4 linked regions of the Variovorax paradoxus genome follow. The protein of the gene in region 1 interacts with the protein of each later gene in a pairwise test. Links are inferred from orthologs where the notes say so. Each region holds a gene or a part of one and is shown in the gene's direction. Other genes may lie near its edges.

The links.
Region 2: the proteins of aceE (region 1) and groL interact in binary tests that used the Escherichia coli proteins (3 or more experiments, as listed by UniProt). The link is inferred for Variovorax paradoxus from one-to-one orthologs.
Region 3: the proteins of aceE (region 1) and NWF24_RS09040 interact in binary tests that used the Escherichia coli proteins (3 or more experiments, as listed by UniProt). The link is inferred for Variovorax paradoxus from one-to-one orthologs.
Region 4: the proteins of aceE (region 1) and nth interact in binary tests that used the Escherichia coli proteins (3 or more experiments, as listed by UniProt). The link is inferred for Variovorax paradoxus from one-to-one orthologs.

What each region holds. Positions count from the first base shown.
Region 1 is NZ_CP102931.1:3,973,882-3,978,670, reverse strand. Bases 431-3,696 are described here. They hold aceE (pyruvate dehydrogenase (acetyl-transferring), homodimeric type), read left to right. Parts: upstream 431-781; coding sequence 782-3,496; downstream 3,497-3,696. Other genes in these bases: aceF (dihydrolipoyllysine-residue acetyltransferase), read left to right, coding at 3,546-3,696; NWF24_RS18945 (PAS domain-containing sensor histidine kinase), read right to left, coding at 431-553. Outside these bases: more of NWF24_RS18945, read right to left, coding at 1-430; more of aceF, read left to right, coding at 3,697-4,789. UniProt on the Escherichia coli protein: Component of the pyruvate dehydrogenase (PDH) complex, that catalyzes the overall conversion of pyruvate to acetyl-CoA and CO(2).
Region 2 is NZ_CP102931.1:5,456,883-5,461,292, forward strand. What follows is about bases 1,524-4,410. They hold groL (chaperonin GroEL), read left to right. Parts: upstream 1,524-2,084; coding sequence 2,085-3,737; downstream 3,738-4,410. Other genes in these bases: NWF24_RS25835 (co-chaperone GroES), read left to right, coding at 1,709-2,002; xylB (xylulokinase), read right to left, coding at 3,821-4,410. Outside these bases: NWF24_RS25830 (hypothetical protein), read left to right, coding at 356-649.
Region 3 is NZ_CP102931.1:1,941,482-1,946,003, reverse strand. The notes cover bases 948-3,946. They hold NWF24_RS09040 (ATP-binding cassette domain-containing protein), read left to right. Parts: upstream 948-1,551; coding sequence 1,552-3,342; downstream 3,343-3,946. Other genes in these bases: NWF24_RS09035 (ABC transporter permease), read left to right, coding at 3,348-3,946; NWF24_RS09045 (HlyD family efflux transporter periplasmic adaptor subunit), read left to right, coding at 948-1,552. Outside these bases: NWF24_RS09050 (TetR/AcrR family transcriptional regulator), read right to left, coding at 1-438; more of NWF24_RS09045, read left to right, coding at 539-947; more of NWF24_RS09035, read left to right, coding at 3,947-4,484; NWF24_RS09030 (ABC transporter permease), read left to right, coding at 4,496-4,522. UniProt on the Escherichia coli protein: Part of the ABC transporter complex YbhFSR that could be involved in efflux of cefoperazone. Probably responsible for energy coupling to the transport system.
Region 4 is NZ_CP102931.1:2,697,813-2,702,078, reverse strand. Bases 1,112-3,854 are described here. They hold nth (endonuclease III), read left to right. Parts: upstream 1,112-2,030; coding sequence 2,031-2,678; downstream 2,679-3,854. Other genes in these bases: NWF24_RS12670 (histidine phosphatase family protein), read right to left, coding at 3,546-3,854; NWF24_RS12675 (inhibitor of vertebrate lysozyme family protein), read left to right, coding at 2,682-3,524; NWF24_RS12685 (aminotransferase-like domain-containing protein), read right to left, coding at 1,112-1,921. Outside these bases: NWF24_RS12695 (histone deacetylase family protein), read left to right, coding at 1-438; NWF24_RS12690 (hypothetical protein), read left to right, coding at 505-732; more of NWF24_RS12685, read right to left, coding at 734-1,111; more of NWF24_RS12670, read right to left, coding at 3,855-4,118; NWF24_RS12665 (adenosylcobinamide-GDP ribazoletransferase), read right to left, coding at 4,115-4,266. UniProt on the Escherichia coli protein: DNA repair enzyme that has both DNA N-glycosylase activity and AP-lyase activity. The DNA N-glycosylase activity releases various damaged pyrimidines from DNA by cleaving the N-glycosidic bond, leaving an AP (apurinic/apyrimidinic) site.

The sequences.
Region 1 (4,789 bases):
CAGGATCGCCCCCGGCCACGGGCTGCGAGTACACCGGCTGGCGCAACTCGCGCGCCAGCGCATAGTTGCTCTCGATGTCGCCGGGACGCAGCACGTCGCCGATCAGGTGCTGCTGAGCCGGGTGCACGCTGGGTGCTGCATAGCCGGCCTTGAAGCGGCGGCGGTCGTCGATCCAGGTGATGGTCTGCAGTTCAGGGAACTGGCTCACAAGGGACTCGGCGCGACTGGTGAATTCGACCGGGTCGATCTCGCGGTTCGACGCATCGCGCGCGATGCGCATCAACTGCTCTTGCCGTTCCAGCAGCCGCAGCCGCATGCGCTGCTGTGCGTATTCGACGTCGCGGCGTACCGACTCCTGCTCGCGCTCGACTTCTTCAGTGCGCAGGTACCAGAAGGCGGAAACGATGGCGGCAAGAAACAACAGCACGGCTGCCATCGGCGCGAGCATGGCGACCGCGTCCTGCAGCACCGGCGTCTGCCGGCGCCACCACCTGCGCCACCAGGACAGGGGCGAGGCACTGCGGGCAACGGCCAGCGGGGAGGAAAGAGGCATCACCCGAGTTTAGGTGAAGCCCCTCCCGGAAGCGATGTGGGGCTGCCGTGGGATGGGCTTGGTGGTGGTTGCGGGATGGTTGTCGTCCCGATCAGTGTGCTGTCATAAATATCACATTAAGAAATCGTCACGCACTATTTGAAATCTCAATGTTTCTATGAGAAACTCCGCCGCGCTGATCCCATAGCGCACTAAATTACCGCCACAGCCCTAAAAGGAGAGACAAGCATGTCGGCAAATCCCGAGAACCTGTTCGGCTCGGCCGCAAACGATGCGGACGCCCAGGAAACCCGTGAATGGATGGATGCACTGTCCTCCGTCATCCAGAGCGAGGGTCCGGAGCGGGCCCACTTCCTTCTCGAGCAGCTGCTCGAACATGCCCGCCAGAACACGGTCGACATGCCGTTCTCGGCCAACACCGGCTATGTCAACACCATCGAGCCTTCGCAGGAGGCTCGCAGCCCCGGCAATCTCGAGATCGAACAGCGCCTGCGCGCCTACATGCGCTGGAACGCCATGGCCATGGTGGTCAAGGCCAACCGCCACCATCCGGCCGAAGGCGGCGACCTGGGCGGCCACATCGGCTCCTTCGCGTCGCTGGCAAGCATGTTCGGCGCCGGCTTCAACCACTTCTGGCACGCCGAGAGCGAAAACCACGGCGGCGACCTGCTCTACATCCAGGGCCACGTTTCGCCCGGCATCTATGCCCGCGCCTACCTCGAAGGCCGCCTGTCCGAAGAGCAACTGCTCAACTTCCGCCAGGAAGTAGATGGCAAGGGCCTGTCGAGCTACCCGCATCCCAAGCTGATGCCGGAGTTCTGGCAGTTCCCCACGGTGTCGATGGGCCTGGGCCCGCTGATGGCGATCTACCAGGCGCGCTTCCTCAAGTACCTGCATGCACGCGGCATCGCCAACACCGAGAACCGCAAGGTCTGGGTTTTCTGCGGCGACGGTGAAATGGACGAGGTCGAATCGCTGGGCGCCATCGGCCTTGCAGCGCGCGAGAACCTCGACAACCTGATCTTCGTCATCAACTGCAACCTGCAGCGTCTCGACGGCCCGGTGCGCGGCAACGGCAAGATCATCCAGGAGCTCGAAGGCGAGTTCCGCGGCGCCAACTGGAACGTCGTCAAGCTGATCTGGGGCAAGGGCTGGGACGCCCTGCTCGAGAAGGACCATGACGGCGCGCTGCGCAAGATCATGATGGAGTGCAACGACGGCGACTACCAGTCGTTCAAGGCCAATGACGGCGCCTACGTCCGCAAGAACTTCTTTGGCCGCGACCCTCGCACGCTGAAGATGGTCGAGCACCTGACCGACGACGAGGTCTGGAACCTCCAACGCGGCGGTCACGACTCGCAGAAGGTGTTTGCCGCCTTCCACTCCGCCCAGAACCACACGGGCCAGCCCACGGTGCTGCTCGTCAAGACCGTCAAGGGCTTCGGCATGGGCAAGATCGGCGAGGGCAAGAACACGGTCCACCAGACCAAGAAGCTGAGCGACGACGACATCAAGGCCTTCCGCGACCGCTTCAACATCCCGATTCCCGACAGCCAGATTGCCGAGCTGCCGTTCTACAAGCCGGCCGACGACACGCCGGAAATGCGTTACCTGCACGAGCGCCGCAAGGCCCTGGGCGGTTACCTGCCGCACCGCCGCGTCAAGGCCGACGAGAGCTTCACGGTGCCGTCGCTCGACACCTTCAAGGCGGTGATGGAGCCCACAGCCGAGGGCCGCGAGATCTCGACCACGCAGGCCTACGTGCGCTTCCTCACGCAATTGCTGCGCGACAAGGCGCTGGGCCCGCGCGTGGTGCCCATTCTTGTGGACGAGGCGCGCACCTTCGGCATGGAAGGCCTGTTCCGCCAGATCGGCATCTACAACCCGCACGGTCAGCAGTACACCCCGGTCGATAAAGACCAGGTCATGTACTACAAGGAAGACAAGGCCGGCCAGATCCTGCAGGAAGGCATCAACGAAGCCGGCGGCATGTCGAGCTGGATCGCGGCAGCCACGTCGTACAGCACGAACAACCGCATCATGGTGCCGTTCTACGTGTACTACTCGATGTTCGGCTTCCAGCGCATCGGCGACCTGGCCTGGGCGGCCGGCGACATGCAGGCGCGCGGCTTCCTGCTCGGCGGCACCTCGGGGCGCACCACGCTGAACGGCGAAGGCCTGCAGCACGAAGACGGTCACAGCCACATCCTGGCCAACACCATCCCGAACTGCGTGAGCTACGACCCGACCTTCGCGCACGAAGTCGGCGTCATCCTGCACCATGGCCTCAAGCGCATGGTCGAGAAGCAGGACAACGTCTACTACTACCTGACGCTGCTCAACGAGAACTACGCGATGCCTGGCCTGCAGCCCGGCACCGAAGAGCAGATCATCAAGGGCATGTACCTGTCGAAGCAGGGTCCCGCGCTCAAGGCCAAGGCACCCACGGTGCAACTGCTGGGCAGCGGCACCATCCTGCGCGAAAGCTTCGCTGCGCAAGAGCTGCTCGAAAAGGACTGGGGCGTGTCGGCTTCCGTGTGGAGCTGCCCGAGCTTCAACGAGCTCACCCGCGATGGCCAGGACGCCGACCGCTGGAACCTGCTGCACCCCGACCAGACGCCGCGCGTGCCCTTCGTGGCCGAGCAGCTCGGCGCCTCGGCCGGCCCGGTGGTCGCATCGACCGACTACATGAAGGCCTATGCCGAGCAGATCCGCCCCTTCATCCCGAAGGGCCGCACCTACAAGGTGCTCGGCACCGACGGCTTCGGCCGAAGCGACTTCCGCAACAAGCTGCGCGAGCACTTCGAGATCAACCGCCACTACATCGTGGTGGCCGCGCTCAAGGCGCTGAGCGAAGATGGCACCGTGCCGGTGGCCAAGGTGGTGGAAGCGATCAAGAAGTACGGCATCAATGTCGACAAGGTCAACCCGCTTTACGCTTGAACATCAACAACCAACGAACGAACGGCGCCTTACGGCGGGAGACAACGATATGGCAGCAGTGGAAGTGAAGGTGCCGGACATCGGCGATTTCGATGAAGTCGCGGTGATCGAGGTGCTCGTGAAGGTGGGCGACACGGTCAAGGCCGAGCAGTCGCTCATCACAGTCGAATCGGACAAGGCATCGATGGAAATCCCGTCGTCCACGGCCGGTGTGGTCAAGGAACTGAAGGTCGAAGTCGGCAGCAAGGTGAAAGAGGGCTCGGTGGTGCTCGTGCTCGAGGCCGAGGGAGCGGGTGCTGCAGCAGCGCCGGCCCCTGCGCCTGCAGCGGCTCCCGCAGCCGCCGCGCCTGCGCCGGCCGCCGCAGCTCCTGCTGCCGCCCCGGCAGCCTCGGGTCCGGTCGAGATCAAGGTGCCGGACATCGGCGATTTCAAGGACGTCGCCGTCATTGAAGTGCTCGTGAAGCCGGGCGACGCGATCAAGGTCGAGCAGTCGCTGATCACGGTGGAGTCGGACAAAGCCTCGATGGAGATTCCGTCGTCGGCTGCCGGCGTGCTCAAGGAACTCAAGGTCAAGGTCGGCGACACGGTCAACATCGGTGACCTGATTGCCGTGCTCGAAGGTACTGCGGGCGCTGCTGCCCCGGCGCCTGCACAGGCTGCGGCCGCCGCCCCGGCAACCGCAACTGCCAGCGCACCGGCCGCCGCCGCATCGGCGCCTGCTGCAGCCGCCCCGGCCCACCAGCCGACGGTCGCGCCCAGCGCCGGCCTGCCGCACGCCTCGCCCTCGGTGCGCAAGTTCGCCCGCGAACTCGGTGTGCCGCTCGAAGAGGTCAAGGGCTCCGGTCCCAAGGGCCGCATCACGCAGGAAGACGTCCAGAGCTTCACCAAGGCCGTGATGAGCGGCCAGGCCAGCACCAAGGCCTCGGCGGCCAAGGCGCCGGCAGGGGGCGGCGCCGACGGCGCGGCGCTGGGCCTGATCCCGTGGCCCAAGGTCGACTTCACCAAGTTCGGCACTGTCGAGCGCAAGGACCTGTCGCGCATCAAGAAGCTCAGCGGCGCGAACCTGCATCGCAACTGGGTGATGATTCCGCACGTCACCAACAACGACGAAGCCGACATCACCGAGCTCGAAGCCTTCCGCGTCTCCACCAACAAGGAGAACGAGAAGTCGGGCGTCAAGGTCACGATGCTGGCCTTCGTGATCAAGGCGGTGGTCTCGGCGCTGAAGAAGTTCCCCGACTTCAACGCCAGCCTCGACGGCGATCAACTGGTCTACAAGCAGTACTTCCACAT
Region 2 (4,410 bases), 1.5 Mb from region 1 along the record:
AGGAAATTGGTCTGTGCGATTTCGCACATAAGGAATGCCGCTTTCCTCAAGAGCAAGTCCAGAAGAGACGCGGGCAATGGCTTGCGTCGACCGGCTGTGCGCGGAACAGGCGTAAAAATGCCCGCTTGAGGCGGGCACTGAAACGTTGGAAGTTCAGGATTTGGACAGTGACAGCCCGCCAGCATCGAGGCTCCGCCTTGGATGGGCGGGCGCCTAAGCTACCTCTACCAGCGCTGGATGGCCGTCAACGAGATCATGGCGTGGCTCTGGCGTTCGGTCTGTGTGCTATCGCACGGTCCAAACTTCCTCCCAGCGGTAGTGTCACGGTTCCAACTCCTTCCATATGGAGGACACCATGACTCCCTCCCAATTCACCGCCGAGTCTCTGCTTTGTACCTACCTCAACGGGCGCAGCATGCCGAAGATCCTTCGTGACGCGGTTGTATGGGTGATCGAGGCCCGGCTGGCCAGCAACGAGACGCCAATTCTCGACGAAACGCTGCGCATTGACATCGACAACCATGCGGTAGCGCTTCCTGAACGACCGATCGTATGTGCCTTGCTGCGTCGCTCGGACGAGGCTGAAGTCACAACGTATGCAAGCGCGAGGCATCCAGGCCACCGAGAGTTCGGAACCTCAGTGTATTGATACGAGTGCTGGAGCTTCAGGGCCACCCATCGGCTTCAACTTTTTCGCTGACATGGCTTCCGGCGTTATGGCGAATCCGGTGCGCTGACGCCGGCGTGATCGGAGCGAAGGCACATCACTGGTGGTGTGCTTTCGCGATTCAGTATTCGTCAGACATCCGCAAAGTCTGTCGCGCTTTATTTCGCTGGCTGGGTCTCCGGAGCGGGTGTGACGATCACAGTAGTGCTTTCGCTAGGCTTGCCAGCCTCCCCTTTTTTTCCATCGACGCCTTGGGCACCGGCTACACCGGGGGGGCCTGCGGGTCCGGGCGCAGCCACGGGTGCCGCTGGAACGGCGACCACGGCAGTGGGTCTATCGCACGCGGCCAAGCTCAACGCGCCGAGCAGCGCAAAAGTCAGGAGTGAACGGTTCATAGAGAATCCTTTGAAGGCCCCTCAGGCTAGGCGCATTTCTGGCATGAGACGGTGCGCCAGCGAACATAGACTGAATCGCCCCGGCTTCCCTGGACACTTTTGAGCTGCTGGAAATGACGTCGCTCGACCTCTACGGGCGACAGGTTGCCGCAGCGGCTCATGCTGCAGACCAGGTTGTGGTAACGCAAGAAGCCCTGCCAGTCACGACCGGTTGAATCCACCGTCTTGAGCGGAAGTTGGGCCCGAGCCTGAACGACCGACGATGAATGAGGGCTGTATTGGCTCCGCCCATACCCCAGGGGCCACCTTTCCGCAGGTCCATCGACCTCCCCATGCTAAATCTACCCGGGTGAATTTCAACCGGATTTAGGTGATCCGACGCATTCATGAACGTTCAGTAGCGTCTCCCGGCAGCCTGCAGCAGCAGCAACCTCTCGGAAAAGTACGGTCGTGCAGTTCCGGGTTAACTGAGAACCGACAGCACCTGCGGCAACCCCTGTCACTTGAAAGCCCATCGATTGCCCTTATGATTAGCACTCGCTGCTGATGAGTGCTAACAGCCCTCGCTTCCAGTCGATGGGCTGCCGGCCTCCGGTCCGGCACCCGACCACAAACCCGTTTCTTATCCATACATCCAGGAGATGCAATGAAACTTCGTCCTTTGGCCGATCGCGTGATCGTCAAGCGTGTTGACAGCGAAACCAAGACCGCCTCCGGCATCGTCATCCCCGACGCAGCCGCTGAAAAGCCCGATCAGGGTGAAGTCCTGGCCGTGGGCCCGGGCAAGCGCAACGACAAGGGCGAACTGGCCGCACTGACCGTCAAGGTCGGCGACCGCGTCCTGTTCGGCAAGTACAGCGGCCAGACCGTCAAGGTCGGCGGTGACGAATTGCTCGTCATGAAGGAAGACGACCTGTTCGCGGTCGTCGAAGGCAAGTGATTTGCGGGACAGACCAAGCCGGCGCGAAGCGCGGATTGCTCTGTCCTCAACTGATTAGATTCAATTTCTGGAGTAAACAAACATGGCAGCAAAAGACGTAGTCTTCGGCGGTGAAGCCCGCGCACGCATGGTCGAGGGTGTGAACATCCTGGCCAACGCAGTCAAGGTGACCCTGGGCCCCAAGGGCCGCAACGTGGTGCTCGAGCGCTCGTTCGGCGCCCCCACCGTCACCAAGGACGGTGTGTCGGTGGCCAAGGAAATCGAACTCAAGGACAAGCTGCAGAACATGGGCGCCCAGCTCGTGAAGGAAGTGGCTTCCAAGACTTCGGACAACGCCGGTGACGGCACCACCACCGCGACCGTGCTGGCACAAGCCATCGTTCGCGAAGGTTTCAAGCTGGTGGCTGCCGGCATGAACCCGATGGACCTGAAGCGCGGCATCGACAAGGCCGTGACGGCCCTGGTCGCCGAGCTGAAGAAGGCTTCCAAGCCCACCACCACGTCGAAGGAAATCGCTCAAGTCGGCTCGATCTCGGCCAACAGCGACGAAACCATCGGCAAGCTCATCGCTGACGCGATGGACAAGGTCGGCAAGGAAGGCGTGATCACCGTGGAAGACGGCAAGTCGCTGGACAGCGAACTCGACGTCGTCGAAGGCATGCAGTTCGACCGCGGCTACCTGTCGCCCTACTTCATCAACAACCCCGAGAAGCAATCGGCGCTGCTCGACAACCCCTTCGTGCTGCTGTTCGACAAGAAGATCAGCAACATCCGCGACCTGCTCCCCACGCTGGAACAAGTCGCCAAGGCTGGCCGTCCGCTGCTGATCATTGCCGAAGAAGTCGAAGGCGAAGCCCTGGCTACGCTGGTCGTGAACACGATCCGCGGCATCCTGAAGGTCGTGGCTGTCAAGGCTCCTGGCTTCGGCGACCGCCGCAAGGCCATGCTGGAAGACATCGCCATCCTGACGGGCGGCAAGGTCATCGCTGAAGAAGTGGGCCTGACGCTCGAAAAGGTGACGCTGGCCGACCTGGGTCAAGCCAAGCGCATCGAAGTGGGCAAGGAAAACACGATCATCATCGACGGCGCCGGTGCCGCTGGCGACATCGAAGCCCGCGTGAAGCAAGTGCGCGTGCAGATCGAAGAAGCCACGAGCGACTACGACCGTGAAAAGCTGCAAGAGCGCGTGGCCAAGCTGGCCGGCGGCGTTGCAGTGATCAAGGTTGGCGCTGCCACCGAAGTCGAAATGAAGGAAAAGAAGGCTCGCGTCGAAGACGCCCTGCACGCTACCCGCGCTGCAGTGGAAGAAGGCGTCGTGGCTGGCGGCGGCGTGGCTCTGCTGCGTGCCAAGCAAGCCGTGGGCGAGTCGGTCAAGGGCGACAACGCTGACCAGGAAGCCGGCATCAAGCTGGTGCTCAAGGCCATCGAAGCTCCCCTGCGCGAAATCGTGAACAACGCCGGCGGCGAAGCCTCGGTGGTGGTGAACGCTGTGTTGGCCGGCAAGGGCAACTACGGCTTCAACGCTGCGAACGACACGTACGGCGACATGCTCGAGCTGGGCATCCTGGACCCGACGAAGGTCACGCGCACTGCACTGCAGAACGCCGCTTCGGTGTCCTCGCTGCTGCTGACGACCGAAGCCATGGTCGCTGACGCGCCCAAGGACGAGTCTGGCGCCGGCGGCGGCATGCCCGACATGGGCGGCATGGGCGGAATGGGCGGCATGGGCATGTAATGCCCGGCTGAGCACTGCTCACCAAAAGAAGAAGGGCCGCGAAAGCGGCCCTTTTTTATTGCCTGTTGCAGCAGCTACTGCAGTTACTGAAACTGGTCTCGCAGCACCGTGTAGAGCGCCTGAAAGCGTGTGTGGCGCGCGCTATGCACAGCGGCTCCTTCGGTCGACGGAATCAACTGCTGCTGCACCGGCGGCAGCTTGCACACCTCAGCCACCGCGCCTCCATCGGCCAGCCACGCCAGTCGCGCCGCGCCCAGCGCCCCGCCCGTCTCGCTCCCCGCATAGAGCGTGAGCGGCACCTGGAAGATGTCAGCCAGCAACTGGCCCCACCACACGCTGCGCGCACCACCGCCCACCAGCGCCACTTCGCGTAGCGGCATGTCGACCGGCAGCCGCAGGGTGTCGAAGCCATCGCGCAGCCCGAAGCTCACGCCCTCGACCACGGCGTATGCGATTTCCGCCGGACCGTGTGCATGCGTCAGCCCGAACAGCACGCCCTGTGCATTGGGGTTGTTGTGCGGCGAACGCTCGCCTGAGAGGTACGGCAGGAACAGCGGGCAGCGCTCGCGCTGCGCCAGTGGCACCGACGCCGCCGCTTCGAGCAGCGCGGCCTCGTCGGTGAACCGGAAGGTCTTTGCGGCCCAGCTCACCGCGCTCGCGGCCGAGAGCATCA
Region 3 (4,522 bases), 2.0 Mb from region 1 along the record:
CTCGCCGACGATGCCGCGCATCAGCCTGGCCTTGGGCAGCACAGCCCGCTGGATCAGCGCCGGCATGGCCGGCGACGGCGACAGCGCCTCGCGCAGCACCACGCGGAACCCCCATGGTGCCTTCGGCTGGGCGCTCATCTCGAGCATGTGCGTGAGAAAGGCGCGCAGTTTCAGGCGCGGATCGGTCGACTCCAATGACAGCGCCATCAGCTCGTCGAGGCTCACCAGTTGCTTGTGCGCCTCGACCAGCACCGCCTCGTAGAGCCCGTCGCGCCCGCCGAAGTGGTAGTTGATGGCGGCCATGTTGGTGCCGGCGCGGGTACAGATTTCCTTGCTGGTGCTTTCTGCGAAGCCTTGCGCCGCGAACAGCCGGCCAGCGGTTTCGAGGATGTGCAGGCGCGTGGTGTTGCCGTCGGTACGCTGAGTGCGGGTTGCCATGCCCCGAGGCTAACTCAAACAAAAAAATACTTCAAATTCAAATTTCAATTTGATATCATCGCGCCGACTTCCGGGCCGCAGCCCAGTCAGGACACACGCCATGAACAAGAAGCCCCTCATTGCCATCGCCGCCGTGGCCATCGTCGCGGCGGTGGGCGGCTGGTGGTACGCGCACCACTCCGCCACGCCCTCCGACCAGCTTGTGCTGTACGGCAACGTCGACCTGCGCCAGGTCTCGCTGGCCTTCAATGCCAACGACCGCGTGGCCGAGCTGGCGGTGCGCGAAGGCGACCGCGTGCGCGCCGGGCAGGTGCTCGGCCGGCTCGACACCCGCTCACTGGTACTGCGCGTGGCGCAGTCGCAGGCACGCATCGGCGTGCAGGAACAGGCCCTGCTGCGCCTGAAGACCGGCAGCCGCCCCGAAGAAGTGGCGCAGGCCAAGGCCCAGGTAGCCGCCGCGCAGGCCGATGCCGATCTGGCACAGCAGCAGTTCGCTCGCCTGCAGGCCATCGGCAACACCACGGCCGGCCGCGCCGTGAGCCAGCAGGACCTCGACAGCGCACAGGCCAGGCGCAAGGTGGCGCTGGCGCAGCTCGACAACGCGCGCAAGGCGCAGCAACTGGTCGTCAGCGGCCCGCGCAAGGAAGACATCGGCCAGGCGCAAGCCCAGCTCGAATCGGCCCGCGCCGAGCTCGCGCTCATGAACCACCAGCTCACCGAGGCCGAGCTCAAGGCGCCCATCGACGCCGTCGTGCGCGCCCGCCTGCTCGAGCCAGGCGACATGGCCTCGCCGCAGCGCCCGGCCTTCACGCTCGCCATCACCGATCCCAAGTGGGTGCGCGCCTATGTGGCCGAGCCCGACCTCGGCCGCGTGCGCGCCGGGCAGGAGGCCCGCGTAAGCACCGACAGCCAGCCCGGCGAAGCCATCGCGGGCAAGGTCGGCTACATCTCGTCGGTGGCTGAATTCACGCCCAAGACCGTGCAGACCGAGGAGCTGCGCAGCAGCCTCGTCTACGAAATTCGCGTGATGGTCGATGACCCGCAAGACCGGCTGCGGCTCGGCATGCCGGCCACTGTGCGGCTGCAGCTGTCGCCCGCCACCGGCAAGCCCTGATGACCACCACCGGGCCGGCCGTGGCCGGACGCTCGCTGCACAAGCGCTTCCTGCTGAAAGCGTCGAAAGAGCCCGTGCTCGCGCTCGACGACGTATCGCTCGAAGTGCCGACCGGCACGCTCACCGCCCTGGTCGGCCCAGACGGTGCCGGCAAGACCACGCTACTGCGCCTCATGGCTGGCCTGATGCGCGCCGACGCGGGCGAACTTCGCGTACTCGGCATCGACGTCTCGGCCGATCCGCAGGCCGTGCAGGACCGCATCAGCTACATGCCGCAGCGCTTCGGCCTCTACGACGACCTGAGCGTGCAAGAGAACCTCGACCTCTACGCCGACCTGCACGGCGTGCCCCGCGACAAGCGGCGCGAACGCTATGCGCGGCTGATGGAAATGACCGACCTCGGCCGCTTCACCGACCGCCCGGCCGGCAAGCTCTCTGGCGGCATGAAGCAGAAGCTCGGGCTGGCCTGCACGCTGGTGCGCTCGCCCGACCTGCTGCTGCTCGACGAGCCGACCGTGGGCGTAGACCCGCTCTCGCGCCGCGAGCTATGGCAGATCGTGCAGCAGCTTGTGGACGACGAAAAGCTCTCGGTCATCGTCAGCACTGCCTACCTCGACGAGGCCGAGCGCTGCAGCCATGTGTTCGTGCTGCACGGCGGCAAGCTGCTGGCGCAGGGCGCGCCCGCCGAGCTGCGCGACCGGGCACACGGCCTCTGCTTCATCGCAACACCGCCCGACGGTGAGCCACCACGGTTGCTGCAGGCGCGGCTGCTCGACGCGCGGCAGGACATCATCGATGCGGTGCCGCAAGGCGGCGAGGTGCGCTTCATCCGTCGCGACGAGGCGGACGCTGCGCGGCTCGACGCATTGCTTGAGGGCGCACACACCGAGCCAGTCGCGCCGCGCCTCGAAGACGGCTTCATGACGCTGCTGCGTGCGCAGCCATCGCCCAACGCCGACGCCACCCCGGCAGCCGCCATGACCACTTCGCAACCGAGCACAGGCCAGCCCGGCGAAGTGGTCATCGAAGTCAAGGACCTCGTTCGCCGCTTCGGCGACTTCGTGGCGGTGGCCAGCACCAGCTTCTCCGTGCGGCGCGGCGAGATCTTCGGCCTGCTCGGGCCCAACGGCGCGGGCAAGACCACCACCTTCCGCATGCTCTGCGGCCTGCTGCCCGCCAGCGGAGGCCAGCTGCGCGTGGCCGGCGTCGATCTGCGGCATGCCCGCGCGCAGGCGCGTCAGCGCATCGGCTATGTCTCGCAGAAATTCGCGCTCTACGGCAACCTCACGGTGCGCGAGAACCTCTCGTTCTTCGGCGGTGCCTACGGCCTGCGCGGCGCAAAGCTGCGCGATCGCATGGACACGGTGCTGCGCCAGTTCGACCTGGCCCACTCGCTCGATTCGCCCAGCGGCCAGTTGCCCGGCGGCTACAAGCAGCGCCTGGCCATGGCCACGGGCCTGCTGCACGAGCCCGAGATCCTGTTCCTCGACGAACCCACCAGCGGCGCCGACCCGCTCGCGCGCCGCGAATTCTGGCGACGCATCACGGCGCTGGCCGAAGGCGGCACCACGGTCGTCATCACCACGCACTTCATGGAAGAGGCGGAATACTGCGACCGCATCGTGATCCAGGACGCGGGCAAGGTGCTGGCCATCGGCACGCCACAGGAAGTGCGCGCGCAGGCGCTTGGCGATGAGGAAGACAGCGGCAGGCGCATCGACATGGAGCAGGCCTTCATCGGCATCGTCGAGAAGGCGCGGCACAAGAGCAAGGAAGAGGTGGCGGCATGAACGGCATGAGCGGCTTCTGGTCCCGCCTGATCTCCCTCACGCGCAAGGAATTCCGCCAGTTGCTGCGCGACCGCAGCAACCTGGCCATCGGCATCCTGCTGCCGATGGTGCTGATCCTGATCTTCGGCTACGGCATGTCGCTCGACGTGAAGAACGCGCCAGTGGCGGTGGTGATGGAAGACGCCTCGCCCACCGCGCACGAAGCCATCGCCGGCCTGCAGCTCTCGCCCACCATCGCGCCGGTGCTGCTGGGCTCGATGCACGACGCCGAAGAGCTGATGCGCGAACGAAAGGTCGACGGCATCGTGCGCGTGCCTTCCGATTTCTCTCGCTCGCTCGCCGCCGGCAATGCGCGCGTGCAGCTCATCGTGCACGGCTCCGACGCGGGGCGCGCGAGCATCATCCAGGCCTACGTGACAGGCGCCCTCGCGCAATCGGCAATTCGGCAGATGGACAGGAGCGGCAACGCCTCCGGCGCCGATGCCCCGCCCGTCGGCAGCGTCACCGTCGAGCAGCGCATGTGGTTCAACGCCGCGAACACCAGCACCTGGTATCTGGTGCCGGGACTCATCGTGCTCATCATGACGCTGGTCGGCGCCTTTCTCACTGCGCTGGTGATGGCGCGCGAGTGGGAGCGCGGCACGCTGGAGGCACTGTTCGTCACGCCCGTGCGGCCCGTCGAGATTCTGCTGGCCAAGATCATTCCGTACTTCGCGGTCGGCATGCTGGGCCTTGCGCTGTGCCTGCTCTCCGCGCGCTACCTCTTCGCGGTGCCCATGTACGGCTCGCTGCTGGTGGTGGTGTTCAGCTCGATGCTGTACCTGATCGTGGCGGTGAGCCTGGGCCTGGTGATCTCGTCGGTCACGCGCAACCAGTTTCTCGCGAGCCAGGTGGCGCTGATCGCGACCTTCATGCCCTCGATGATGCTGTCGGGCTTCCTCTTCGACCTGCGCAACGTGCCCACTGCCGTGTGGGTGATCGGCCACCTGCTGCCGGCCACCTACTTCATGGACCTGATCAAGACGCTGTTCCTCGCGGGCGACGTCTGGCCGCTGATCTGGCGCAACTGCGCGATCCTGATGGCGTATGCGGTGGGCCTGCTGCTGGTGGCGCGCGCTGTAACGCGCAAGAGCCTCGACTGAAAGCCCCGGCCATGAACGCCCTCATCGACTTCTTCCTG
Region 4 (4,266 bases), 1.3 Mb from region 1 along the record:
GGCCAGGGCGTGCAGGAAATCTTCTATGGCCGCAGCGACGTGATGTACGTTTCGATCCACGGCGACCCGACCAACTTCTACCCGGCAGTGGCCGGCTACGAGGACGAGCGTGGGGCCGACGAGGGCGAAGGCTTCAACGTCAACTTCCCGATGCCTCACGGCGCGCCGGAAGCAGTCTTTTTCGAGCGGCTCGACGAGGCCACGGAGGCGCTGCGGCGCTTCGCGCCTGACGCGCTGGTGCTGGCCCTCGGCTTCGACATCTACAAGGACGATCCGCAGTCGCAGGTCGCGGTGACGACCGAGGGCTTCGGGCGTCTCGGCAAGGCCATTGGTGCACTGGGCCTGCCGACATTGATCGTCCAGGAAGGCGGCTATCACCTCGAGAGCCTGGAAGCCAACGCAAGCGCCTTCTTCGGGGGATTCGCGGATATCGCGTGATGGTCTTGGCAGCGACGGCCGCTGCGCTGTGTACAGTCGGCGCTTCGAATGGAAGCAGGTAAAGACATGGCGCGCGCAAACGACTGGGCAAGCAAGGTGATGGCATTGATCAACGGTGGCAACCCCACCGCCGCCATCGCGCAGATCAAGGTCGCGCCCTCGGTCAAGGACCTGAAGGCGCTGCAGACCATCATGACGCTCTCGAAAATGAAAGGCCGCTATCCGAACGTGGATGCGGCCATTGCGGACAACCTGGAGCTGCTTGCGGCGCCCCGGCTGCACCGATCGCCGTGATTTACAGCGCTTGACCGAGGCGCTTCACGCCCTCTTCGATCTTGGCCACATCGGCCGTCGCGAAGCTCAGACGCAGCGTCGCAACATCGGGCTTCTCGGCAAAGAACGGCGCGCCAGGCACGAAGGCCACGAGCTTCTCGATCGCGCGCTTGGCCAGTTCGTTCGCATCGGCCAGCTTGCCGTTGGCGCCCGTGAGGCGCGCCCAGAAGAACAGGCCGCCGTTGGGCTGCGTGAAGCTCACCGCATCGCCCAGCTCGCGTTTCAGTGCCGCGCCCATGGCCTGCGCGCGCTGGCCGTACACCTCGCGCACATGCGCCAGCGTGGCGGGCATGCGGCCGCTCTTGAGGTACTGGGCCGCTGTGGCCTGCGAGAAGGTGCTCGTGTGCGCGTCGCTGAACTGCTTGCACATCGTCGCCTTGGCCAGCAGTTCGGGCGGAGCAATCATCCAGCCGATGCGCAGGCCGGGGCTCAGAACCTTGCTCAGGCTGCCGCAATGCGCCAGCAGTTCGCGGCTGCCCGGCACGTCCTTGCTCAGCGCCAGGATCGACGGCGGTGGGGCTTCGCCGAAGTAGAGGTCGCCGTAAGGGTCGTCCTCGACGATCAGCGTTTGGTACTTCACGGCCAGTTCGAGCACCTTCTTGCGGCGCTCCAGCGTCAGCATCGCGCCGCTGGGGTTGCCGAAGGTGGGGATCAGGTAGACGAACTTGGGCTTGTGCTCGGCAATGAGCGTCTCCAGCTCGTCGGTCTTCACGCCGTTGGCGTCGATGGGCGCACTGATGAGCTGCGCGCCATAAAGGCGGAAGCACTGGATGGTCGCCAGGAAGGTCGGGCCCTCGACGATCACCTTGTCGCCGGGCGAGATCATGGTCTTGCCCAGCAGGTCCAGCGCCTGCTGGCTGCCGGTGGTGACGATCAGGCCGCTGGGGTCGACGTCGACGCCCTTGGTCTTCATGAAAGCACTGAGCTGGGTGCGCAGCGGCTCGTAGCCTTCGGTGGCGCCGTATTGCAGTGCGCCGCCGGGTTCTTCGGTGAGCGCCCTGTTGCTCGCCTCCTTGAGGCCCTCGACGTCGAACATGGCGCTGTCGGGGAAGCCGCCCGCAAAGCTGATGATGCCGGGCTTGCCCAGCAGCTTGAAGAGTTCGCGGATGGCGGAGGTCTCGACGTTGTCGAGGCGGGAGGCGAATTGCATGGTCGGTCTCACTTTCTGGGTGACATTGTCACCAAAGCTCGGGCAATAAAGCTGCGTAAGGCTATCGCCTTTCAACGATATATTGCGCGAGCCGCCCTCACGAAGCCCCATGAAAAAAGACAACATCCCCCTCTTCTTCGCCACCCTGCAGGCGGCCAACCCCACACCCGAGACCGAGCTCGAATACAACACCCCCTTCGAGCTGCTGGCCGCCGTGCTGCTCTCGGCGCAGGCCACCGACGTGGGCGTGAACAAGGCCACCCGCAAGCTGTTTCCGGTGGCGAACACGCCGCAGGCCATCTTCGACCTGGGTGTCGAGGGACTGGAGGAATACATCAAGACCATCGGCCTGTACCGCAGCAAGGCCAAGCACCTGATCGAGGCCTGCCGCATGCTGGTGGAGCTGCACGGCGGCGAGGTGCCGCGCACCCGCGCCGAGCTGGAGGCGCTGCCCGGCGTCGGCCGCAAGACCGCGAACGTGGTGCTGAACGTGGCCTTCGGCGAAGCGACGATCGCGGTCGACACGCACATCTTTCGCGTCGGCAACCGCACCGGGCTCGCACCCGGCAAGACGCCGCTCGAAGTGGAGCTCAAGCTCGAGAAGCGCGTTCCGCCGGAGTACCGGCTGCATGCGCACCACTGGCTGATCCTGCATGGCCGCTACATCTGCGTGGCGCGCAAGCCGCGGTGCTGGGAATGCGCGGTGTCCACTTTCTGCGCCTATAAACCAAAGACGCCCTCCCCGAAAACGGCCTGAAGAATGACGACACGAAAGAACGACACCCGGACGCTGCTGGCCACCGCCCTGCTGGCAGCCCTCCTCCCGGCCGCGGCCTGGTCGCAGCAGCCGGCCGCAGGCCTGCCGCCCGACGCCATGACGCTCTACGGCGGCCGCTGGTCGACGAACTGCGCCGACGCCGCGGCGCCGACGCTGCAGGTACGCCAGGACATGCTGATCGCAGAGAGCGGAAAGCGCCGCGTGGTCGCCCGCGAGCCACAGACGGCCCACAGCTTCTTCGGCAACAGCCCGCCGCCGGCAGGCTTCGACGTGGCGCTGATGAGCGACGCGGGCAAGGCCGGCTCGATGACCTTCCTCGTCTACCGCGCGGCGCGCGGCCAGTACATCACGCTGGACGCCGACAAGCCAGTCGCTGGCCAGCTGGGCCCCGAGTTGATGAAACAGCGCTACTGGCGCTGCGACGGTGCCGCGCGGGCCGAGCCCCCGCCCACCGAGCCCAAGGCCAAGGTGCCTCCCCCGCCCACAGGCAGCCCCGCAGCGCTGGCGCAAGGCCCGGCAATGCAGAAGGCCTGGCGCGCCGCCCTTGGCGCTCGCGAGAACGACCGCTGGCTGGTGCGCCGCGAAGGCCCGGCGCCCGAGCCGCAATGGGTGACGGTCGAGGGAACGCGCTACCTCCTGCACGCCTTCTGCAAGCCGCACGACTGCTTCGACAACAACGCGATCGCGCTCTACGACCAGGGCTCCGGCCGCATCTACGGCCTGGTGCAGCGCAACGGCAGCAACCGCCTCGTGGGCTCGCCGCCCGCCGCGCTCGCCCCTCAGCTCGAAAAGCTCTGGCGCGAGCAGTGGCGGCAGAAGAACTGAGCTGACTGACCAGGTCGCCTGTCAGATGACGGGCGAATTGTCGAAAGTCAGCCAGCTGCCGAATGCAATCTCGCCGGCAGGCCAATCGGCAGCAGCTGCGGGACAGCGCACACCCCGGTGCAGCAGCGTCATCGCGCGCAGCACGCCAGCGTGCGTGACCCACAGCGCGTCGCCCTCGCTCAGCAGCCATTCGTCGTACGCGGCGGCCACGCGCTGCATGAAGGCGCGCACGCTTTCGCCATGGCCGCCCGCGGGCGCGTCGGCGAAGTTACCGGTCCAGGCCTCGAAGTCCTCGCGCGGAATGGCGGACCACGGCCGCCCTTCCCAGCCGCCGAAATTCATTTCAGCGAGCCGGGCGTCGCGCTGTACCCGGAGATCGGGCCGCAATGCAGCGATGGCATCGGCCAGTCTGGCGCAGCGCCGCAGCGGCGAGCTGATCAACGTGATGTCCGCAGGCAGCAAAGGCGCGATGCGCTGCGCGGCGGCGAGCGTGGCGTCCGCATGGGCTTCGAGGTCCGTGGCGCCGTAGCAAAGGCCAGCCTCGGCCACCACGGGCGCATGGCGCTGGAGCCAGAGGTTTCGGCTCGTGCTCATGCACGCCACGCCAGCGCGAGGTAGATCGCCAACTCGCAGACCTGCTGGGTCGCGCCCAAGCCATCGCCGGTAAAGCCTTGCAGCCGCCGAAGAAACAGTCTCGCCATCCAGCCCGCGGCAAGAACGGCCGCAAGCACGGCCGCCCCAA